Regions from separate parts of the Paenibacillus sp. FSL H8-0104 genome, predicted to be linked through region 2. Evidence: predicted binding sites of a transcription regulator. Region 2 holds the regulator's gene; the other holds the start of a gene.
The links. The regulator LexA, encoded in region 2, represses DNA repair genes until DNA is damaged. The targets are predictions, from matches to a motif close to CGAACATATGTTCG.
Positions count from the first base shown of each region.

Region 1: a site for LexA is predicted at 3,405-3,418, ahead of addB (helicase-exonuclease AddAB subunit AddB). Genes of this name have one in related genera too.

Region 1 covers NZ_JBBOTC010000001.1:4,867,760-4,872,997, forward strand. Annotated here, with positions in the region: gene addB (helicase-exonuclease AddAB subunit AddB) at 1-3,340, opposite strand, end outside; gene NST38_RS21635 (class I SAM-dependent rRNA methyltransferase) at 3,540-4,916, opposite strand.
Region 2 covers NZ_JBBOTC010000001.1:4,026,921-4,032,158, forward strand. Annotated here, with positions in the region: gene NST38_RS17885 (hypothetical protein) at 1-373, opposite strand, end outside; gene NST38_RS17890 (DUF896 domain-containing protein) at 499-708, opposite strand; gene NST38_RS17895 (LysM peptidoglycan-binding domain-containing protein) at 804-1,181, opposite strand; gene lexA (transcriptional repressor LexA) at 1,478-2,104, shown strand; gene NST38_RS17905 (aldehyde dehydrogenase) at 2,210-3,511, opposite strand; gene NST38_RS17910 (hypothetical protein) at 4,933-5,238, shown strand, end outside.

The DNA of each region.
Region 1 (5,238 bases), 840 kb from region 2:
GCTCAATGGCCACATCCCCATCCGTAATTCGGGTACCAATCTCACGGATATTACTGCGAACCGAAGCAAGCAGCGTATCCCATTGCTCTGGCGTAGCTACAGCGGCGCTACTATAAAAGCTTCCGTCCGCCTTAAGAGCAACTGGAATAATAGCTGAATATCCCTTATCCAGGGTGTTGTCCATTTGAGCGATTGCGTCCCGATCAGCCAGAAGCAAACCTTTCATTTTGAACCGTTTCAGTAGTTCTTGTCCTGCCTGCTCTGATGTCATGCCGTTTGCAGATTGCAACAGCGGGTTATGCACATGGAAATACAACGTTCCTCCCGGCATCGCCGTTTCCCCAAGCCATTCTTCGGCAGCACTAAGCAGCACCTCCAGATAGGTGAGCATTTGCAATGACAGACCATAGTACACTTCATGTAACTTGAGGTCCGTCTGGCTTGATTTATAGTCAATGACACGCAGGAGCAGACCATTCTCTCCTTCTGCGACATCTACACGGTCAATTCGACCCACGATCTCCATCACACAGCCGTTCTCCAGTTCAAAACGTAGTGGCGGCAGTGTTTTATCGGGTCCAAAATCAAGCTCCAATCCAATCGGTTCAAAACTTCCACGTCTGGACTGTTCACCAAGAATAACCGATGCCCGGCTAACAATGTCCTTCAATTTGCGGAAAATATAACCGTATCGCTTGGTGCTTAGCAAAATCTCCCCTTGCAGCTGTGGTGCAATCTGCTCCACAGTTTGCTCGGCTTCCTGACGACATTGGTCTGGAGTCAAACTGCCCCAACTACGATTTTCTTCGCGCAATCGCATAGCCAACTGGCTTAGTGCAGCATGAAACAGCTGTCCGATATCAGGAGCCTGAAGGCGGTACAATTGCCGTTCTTTGAGACGCAGCCCATGCGAAGCAAAATGGGAGAACGGACAAGCGACGAACCGCTCCATTCGCGAGACACTCGTCCTCACCTCTGTACCATACAGTCTGCGACTGGTAGCTGTACGTAGTGGTAATGCCCGATTACGATAAAAGATTGATCCCATCAACCGTTCCAGCTGAGGTCTGCTTGTCTCTCGAGATACATGCCAATTGTAGACCGCCCACCACATTTCAGGGATGTCTTCTCCGCGGCGCCATTTGCGCAATTGTCCAATAAGCGTTGACAGACTCTGACCCGGATGGGTGACATAGGACCAATGCGCTTCTTCCGAGTTCGCAACCGGTGGTTGAGCGAGCAATGGCTGTTCTTGTAGACCAAACATCTTCCGTACATGGCGGACAATCTCGGAAGGAAGCAGTGCTTTCCCCTCATCATCAGCAACCGGGTAACTCAGCCACAACTGGCTGCTTGCGGCTGTAAGTGCCGTATAGATCAGAAAACGTTCATCCAGCATCTGCCTTGTTGCACCTGGTCCAAGCGCCACACCTCTTTCCGTCAGTAACGCTCTCTCCAGTTCCGTTAATACGCCATCATCCTGAGGTACGGCGGGCAATTCACCATCAACGGCGCCAAGGATAAATACGTATTTGATGTCCTGAAGGCGTGTACGGTCCATAGAACCAACTAATACCTGATCAAGTGCTGGTGGTACCAGGCCCAGCTTCAGTTCCGTCAATCCGGTCTCAATCATCCCGGCAAACAGCGTGATATCCAGCCGTTCATTCCCCATCATATCGACCATCTGATCCAATAAATCTAGCACAGCTCCCCACATCTGCCGATGTTCTCTCGACCGTTCGGGGTCACCTTGTGCCTTAGCTTCAGCAGACATGTTCTCCAGCTTCCATGCGATCTCAGCATCTTCCAGCAGTCTGTATAGTGCCTCGCACTGGGCTTTGGCTGTCTTTGCCTTTTTCATTCGTTTCTCAAAAGCACCCAAGGAATCTGTAATGACCGTTCGACAGCTCTCCATTAAAGAAAGCATCTGGTCCCGTCCTCGACTACTGCCATCCTGACCGTTATCTTCCAGTGATAAGCTAGGTACATACTTCCACGGTTTGCCGTCAGTCCAGCGATACCCGTGAATACCACAAGCCAGTACATAATTCTCAAGCTGGTCCATATCTTCACGAGTGATGGAACCATCACGCGGAAGTAGCAGATCCGTTTTGACACAGCGAAATACATCCTCGTAACGCCAATGTCGACGAACAATGTCGAGTGCAGAACGGATAAACTCGGATAATGGATGATGAAGTTCATTTCTTCTGCGGTCCAGAAAGACGGGTACGTCATAATCCCTGAATAGAGGTTCAGCTATATCAGCGTAGGTATCCAACTGACGAACAAGTACCGCCATATCCCGATAACGCGCACCTTCGTTTTGTGCCAGGCGCCGCATCTCACGCAGTGCTCCCTCCATCTCAGCTCGTCGGTTCTCCGCTGCAACCAGTCGAATTCCGGAATCAAGGCCTTCACTTTTCCAACGAATTCGCCGGTCGAAACCAGCCTCCAGATGAGCAAGTCCCGGGCGATCCTTGTATCTCGGTGGAATCTCCGAATCTAGCACGGTTATATCGCTCGTTACACCCAGTTCGTCAGCCATTCCTTTCAGGCGCGCATAGGCACTTGCCGTGGGATAAAATAGTTCCAGTTCTCCAGGCAGTGCGCCGTGATCATAAGGACGATCCAATGTCAGTGCAATCGTCACGGAAGAGGACTGCAACATCAGCCGACCAATCACACTCATCTCCTGTGGTGTGAATCCCTGAAAACCATCAATCCAGATCTGGGCATCCTGCAGCAATGCACTTTCCGACAAACGATCTGTCAGCTCGGTCAACGTGTCTTCATCATCAATATATAAATTGGTCAGTTCCTGTTCATAGTCACGATATATCAGATTCAAGTCATGCAACTTGTCCTCCAGAATTGGCGAAGTGGATGAGGTATTCCCTCCAGACAGCCCGTCTTCCAGCAATGATGGATCAACTTCATAACGTTTAAATTCACTATATAAGTCATTTAATTCGCCTATAAAACCCAGCTGGCTGCCGGATGCACCAAACAGCTTTAATTCTTCCTTACGGCGCTGGATGACCTTGTAGAGCAGCATCTTTTTGCCTTCGGCTCCGATCGGAATACGAGCAGAACCACCTGCTTCTTGCATTACACGATAGGCTAGACGGCGAAAGCCGAGCACTTCTGCACGCATGGTACCTTTAATTGCTCCAGAAGACACCAATGCCTGCTCTGTTCGAAAAGAATTCTGTTCGGGAACGAGTAAAATCAAAGGTGTGCCTTGCGGCTCCTTTTGAAGCAGGGATGTAATTTCCCGGGTAATCAGCAAGCTTTTTCCGCTGCCTGCCCGGCCAATAACAAAACGAACGGACATGTCTAATCCTCCAAACCACACGTACAAGATTTTAATTCCCAGTATAACATATCTGACTTGGTTCGGAACATACGTTTGCCACTATCCGGTAAAACCGGAGATCCTCTCCGTTAACACAGCAAAACAGCAAAAAGCCCGCAGCTATCACACTGTGGACTTTTGACTTGATCTATACTTGATTGGAACGAAAATCATACGATTAATTCTTTTTACTGCGCACTTCGAAAATAGCAAATTTCAGGTAATGTCCTTCATCCACACCCAAAATTTGTGGGTGATCCTTACCGGCTGCCTTCCAGTCGATCAAACGAAGCACTTTGCCTGCATCTTCTGCTGCATCAGCAATCGTATCTAGAAATAAGTCTGGACGCATGTGATACGAACAGCTGGCTGTTACCAAATATCCACCCTCATTGACCAGTTTCATTCCTTGCAGATTGATATCTTTATAACCGCGACATGCACCTTTAACTGCTGATTTCGTTTTGGCAAATGCAGGAGGATCAAGGATGACCACATCAAATGTTTTACCGCCAGCTGCCAGCGCTTTGGATGTATCCACTTTCTGTTCGGCTGCACGTGCACGTGCGGTACGTTCATCCAGTCCCTTCACTTGTTCACGCAAGTACTGGAATGCATCAGCAACTACGAATTCAACCCGGTCAGTGAAACCGTTCAGCTCCACATTTGTTCGTGCACTCTCAATGGCATGCTCCGAAATATCAAGACAAGTCACTTTTTTAGCTCCATATTTGCAAGCATTCAACGTAAAGCTGCCCGTGTGTGAGAAACACTCCAGTACAGTGGCACCATCCCAATATGGGAATGTAACTACTTTACCACTTTTATTCACAGGCAAGAGCTGCTCTGTGCCATCCTGCTCGGTCGTTTGTAGTGTGATTCCACTCTTGTAGCCCCAACCCTTCATAAGCGGTTCAATGGCTGCACGATTCTCGCGTTGGTCGAAGAAGTAACCTGTCTTCTGCCCTTCCACGATATCCACTTTAATGAGTAGTCCATTCTCTGTAACCGTGACATGTCTTGGGCAATCTCCGTACAGTGGACCTTTGGTCTGCTCCAAACCTTCCAGTTCACGAATCGAGACATCACTGCGCTCGTATATACCTTCCGGCTGCATTACTTCAATGAGTGCCTGTACGATGGCTTCACGGCAACGATCCATGCCAAGTGTAAGCAACTGTACAACGAGAATGCTGCCGAATCGGTCAACGATTAATCCTGGCAGAAAATCAGCTTCGCCGTAAACGAGACGGTATGCCTCTCCATCCTGGATAAAACGTTCCCGGTGACGCAAGCAATCGCGGAAACGCGCTGCAAAAAACGCGGTGTCCATCTGTTCGGACTCCAGAGGTTGATACGCTACAACCCTTACAGTGATCTGAGATGCAGGATTGTAATAACCTGTCGCCAGATAGCGACCTTGATGATTCAATACATTGACCAGATCTCCCGGTTCCGGGTTTCCGTCAACAGAGGCAATTTCATTGTTAAATATCCATGGATGTGCATGTTCAAGCCGCTTTTTGCGACTGCGTTCGAGTGTAACTGATGGCAAGGTAGATCCACTTCTTTCATAGTTAGTTAAAAAGATAGGTTTGGTGCGGCGCGTAGGTGGCGTTTCGGTTACGAATCGATCTTCCGATCGCTGTTGTCTCCAGATTTTTTTGATTCCCTTTTTTAAAGGGAAAATCCGGAGGCAAAGGCGCACGCTTCGCTTCTTCAGATTCGATTTCGTCCCCTCCACTACGTTTGCACGAATCACCGTATCTTTTGAATTGGGGTGGCACAATTAGGTGGCGCTACGGCGACGAATTGTTCCTCTGATCGCTGTTATCCCCGGATTTTCCCTTTTCTCAAAGGGAAAATCCGGGGATAAA
Region 2 (5,238 bases):
CAACTGTACCTGGTTCAATTCTGAATTTGACGATATCGTCAACCCCAATTGAACGTTCACGATTACCCTTCGTCGTTATAATCCGATTACTGCTAATCTTGATGTATGGACGACGAAGCATGAAGATGACTGCCAAAAATACGTAAAGCAGCATGGTCACCCAGTCCCAAGTTGTCATTGGAGCTTGCACAAGGAACGTGCTCATAAACAGATACAAAAAGGCGAGACCAATCAAAAATATAGGGAACAAAAGACTGCGTCCCTTAAAGACTTCTTCACCTGGTGTACCTGTGATTGGTTGACCACTTTTTTTGCGTTGCTGATTTAACTGCTTGGAATTTTTCTTAACCGTTCTCTCGAACGAACGCGACATGAGAATCCCCCTTATGTGTCTTTGTATCGGCTTACATAATTGCAAACCAACATTTCCCCCTATAAATTGCACACTCAAAATAACAGGAAGAAACCTAAATATCATAATGATATCATTAGGTTTCGTTAGTGTTTGAGTTTGCCTTGGTGGCCTTTGTCATTCTCATCATCAACAATCTCAATGGTATCCAGTTGTTGTCTGAAATTGCTGCGAATATTACTCAAATAAATCTCTCTTAGCTCGGCACGTTCAGCAAGCTCTTCCTCCGACAATCCAGTGGACTTTTGCTTACGAGCCAATTCGTTAATGCGTGCTACCAGACTATCTATATCCAAGCTTGTCCCCTCCAAAAATACAAAGTCATATTAACTTTGCCATTATAAAGGCTGCTTGTCAAGCTGACACGCGCTAACACTCATTGATGTGCATTTTATTCTGCAAATTGCGGTAGAGCTAGTACTTGTCCCACTTGGATGGAAGTTGTATGAAGTTGATTCACTTTCTTAATTGCTTCTATATATATACGTGTATCCATATTCGTCGGTTTATGTTCCAAAGAAATACTCCATAATGTTTCCCCTTGTGAAACAGCTATCTTTCCTCCAGGCAGAACATCATTCTCATTGCCGGCAAATACAGTTAAAACGGTGCTGCATCCAATAAATATAATCATAGAGGTAATGACTACCTTTAACATCCATGAAGAAATCTTGAAACGCGCTAAAACCTTCTTGTAGTTCCCTATGTTAGACTTCACCAGTTCCGAATTCATTGGTTCATAAATGCTTTGATAAGTAGAATATCTCATTAAATACCCGCCTCCAAACGTTTGTTCCTATCTGTTGGAATCAATATAACACGAACACTTGTTTTGTTCAATAGATTTTTAGAACAATTGTTCGCTTCTTTTTTGAAGGAGAAATATCTTATTTCAAGTCCTTTTACAAAACATTTGCAGTATTATGCTCTGACTTTTGGACAATTTCTGTTCTATAAGCTAAAAAACACTGATTTAATGCTATTTTATTTAGAACTTATGTTTGTACGAACGGAGGTTCTATGTTATAATTTTCCCAAACGTTACTAAAATGGGGTTGATACGGTATGTCGAAGATATCCAGCAGGCAGCAGGCTATTCTGGAGTTTATACGAAATGAAGTCCGGTTGAAGGGGTATCCTCCTTCCGTACGGGAAATTGGTGAAGCGGTTGGACTGGCTTCCAGCTCAACAGTACATGGACATTTGGATCGTTTGGAGAAAAAAGGTTTGATCCGACGCGACCCTACCAAGCCAAGAGCCATTGAGCTTTTGAGCCAAGAAGAATCTGAGCATTCTCATCAATTTGCTCATAGCGTTGCACGTATTCCTGTTGTTGGTAAGGTTACAGCCGGGGTTCCAATCACTGCAACCGAGAACATTGAAGACTACTTCCCTCTTCCTACACATTATGTAGGCGAACAGAAAGTGTTTATGCTTTCGGTAGTCGGAGATAGCATGGTGGAAGCTGGAATCGTTAACGGAGATTACGTTATTGTCCGTCAACAGCAAACTGCTGATAACGGTGATATCGTCGTTGCAATGACTGAAGACGATGAAGCTACAGTGAAAACGTTCTATAAAGAGAAAGATCATATTCGCCTTCAACCGGAGAATGCGACCTTCGAACCTTTACGTTTGAAACATGTTAGTATTCTGGGTAAAGTCATTGGCCTTTTCCGAGATATTCATTAATATTTAACTTGAGTAACAAAACTAGATGTAATGAAATACGAAAGAGGTTATCCTGATCAACAGGACAACCTCTTTTTTTCATGTTTTTGTTATTTTAGCGGCTAATTATTCACTGCGTTTCAGAACACTCTTGTGATGCGAGAACACATCAAAGCTCTGTTGTCCGTGATATGAGCCCATACCGCTCTCTCCTACACCACCAAACGGGAGGTAGTGTGAAGTCATATGAGAAAGTGTGTCATTAATACATCCCCCACCGAAGGATACTTGATTCAGAACCTGATCCTGCAGCTGCTCATCCTGTGTGAAGAGATATAGCGCCAATGGTTTTGGCCGGCGAACAATCTCATCTAGCATAGGATTCAGGTCACTGTACGTAAATACAGGAAGAATCGGACCAAAGATCTCTTCTTGCATGACAGCTGATTCCCAGTTCACATCTCCAAGTACAGTCGGCTCAATGAGCAACTGCTCTCGTACAGAACGTCCACCAATCAGCGTTTTGCCATCTGTTAGGAATTTCGACAACCGATCAAAGTTACGCGAGTTAACAATATGCGGGAAATCAGCGTTCTGTAACACATCGTCCCCAAATTTATCTTTGATCTCTGCGCCAATCAGATTGATCAATTCGTCATGAACTTGTTCATGTACAAGCAAATAATCCGGAGCAACGCAAGTTTGGCCTGCATTAAGGAACTTACCACGAACAATACGCTGTGCCACCAGCTTCAGATCTGCATCGTTATGGACAATAGCAGGACTCTTGCCCCCTAGCTCAAGGGTTACAGGAGTCAGATGCTCCGCAGCTGCCTTCATAACAATGCGACCAACACCCGTGCTTCCTGTGAAGAAAATATAATCAAACTTCTCTTTCAACAATGCTGTGCTAGCCTCGACTTCTCCTTCCATAACCGCAATATACTCCTGAGGGAAGATCTCTTGAATCAGATCATACGTCAGACGAGATACGGCTGGTGTTAATTCAGAAGGCTTGATAACTGCACAGTTACCGGCTGCGATTGCTCCAATCAGTGGACCAAAGGCCAGTTGGAAAGGATAGTTCCAAGGTGCAATAATAAGAGCCACTCCGTATGGTTCAGGGTAAATGGTGCTCACACCATCCGGCATAGCCGAATTGGTTGGGACTTGTTTTGGTGCAGCCCATTCCTGCAGGTGTTCTAATGCAAAATCCAGTTCACCCAAAACAATGCGAATCTCGGAACCGTAAGCTTCCGCCTCAGATTTGTTCAGATCTGCCCGAAGTGCATCTTGAATCCGTTGCTGATACTTTTCAATTCCCTTTCTAAGCTGTTGAAGTGCATTAATCCGATACTCGATATTTTTAGTTTGTCCTGTATAAAAAAATGTACGTTGTTCTGTCACAAGTTGTTTAGCCTGATTCATATTAACATCTCCAATTAATTATTTAAAATTAAATTGTTCAAAATTTAATTAAAGTATACCTCTTCTATATGAAACTTTCAACATACAAATGAAACATCCATTTGTATGTATTTGAACGATGGTTGGAATTTTTATAGAGTGAAAGCTAGTATTCCCTCCTATTCGTGGCTATCAGAATTTCTAAGGAAGTTTGATTAAAATCTTTTGATTCAGACAGTTTAATGCACTGTAGAAAGAATTCTAATCTCAGTTTCTCTTTAATAAGTTAGTAAATAAATGACAATCGTTTTGCGCTAAAACAAACATGAAGTGATTCAATTCATCAGATGGAGAGGTTTAGTTACCATATATAAAAAACTCCCCTTTCATTATGAAAAGTGAGTTTTGCGATTATCTAAATCGACGAACAAACGTGTTTTGTTATATAAATGTAATCCTTGGTTACAAATAAACACAGAAATGTGGGCTGGTGAAGAAGAATTCAGGGGACATTTTTGGGCATTTTGTGGGCGCCTTTTTTTCTTATTATAATGAAGAAACTCATTTCAAATACTCATTTTGATTGCATTATTACTCTGACATTAAAAGCAATAAATTATAGCGCTGGTTAAATTAAAAATCTCCTAAACAAAATATTAAACTTATACAAATATTGTAAATTATAAGCTCACAATTCATAAGCGATACAATCCCTTTAATTAACCGAGATAATTTCGGCTAAAGAAATCGAGCGGAACTCACCCTCTAACATCAACTTTATTTCACACCGTACAAAGTCTAATCCCACAACTACTCCTGAAATCGGCTCTTCAAAGAAAGAGTTAAATAATTTCAAATAAACCGTCTACTACTATTATAAGAGCCAACTAGTACCTAACTGGTCCGCTGTGTTTCCTGATCGTCCAAATCAGGGTTGCCGCGGCTCTCTGTGTTCAGCCATAATCAACCTGGATGTCTCACAATCCGTTATCTATCAGTCTGCTACGCATGAAAGCCCCATAATATTAGCCCAAAAATCGATGTTCCCAGAAGTTCGTGTGCGGCCTACCTTAGGACGTTCTCCCCACCCAGCCTTCTAAGATCACTTTGTAGGACATTTCAGACCATCCTCCAAATGTATAGTTTTCCGCTCCCACAAGAGCGTCAAGAGCAGCCATGACGTTCGTCTTATGTTTACCCGTTTCGGCTATAATCTCATGTATAGTAGGAAACCTACGCCGTCCACCTTTGTACTTATCTAAGATCCGGAGGACCTTTCTTTAACAATCCTTTAACATATCAATCACCTCACCAATACTATGTGAGAAAATAAGTTCGTTTTTAACATTAAATTCAGAGATATCTGCAATTATATACAGAAACATTTACCTAGGTCTGATAGACTATGTAATAAGAATATTAATAGGAGGATTATTAGTAATATGAAAATAGTACCAGGAATTTTGCTTATTTCCGCATTTTTAACACTTGCAGCTTGCTCACCTCAACCTAATGCCGATTTAAAAAGTGATGGGGTCGTCGCAAATGAAGTGGAGTCCACTGTGTCGCAAACAGAACCAACAGAAGAGTCAAAAGATGAAATAACAACAGATTCTGTCAATGAGGAACAAGAAATTACTGCAACTACAATTAAAAAAAATGATACAGTAACGATAGACGGGTATGCGGAGCTTTCAGTCTCTAAACAAAAGTTTTCTAAAAAGATTGAACCTTCAAAACCAGGTAAT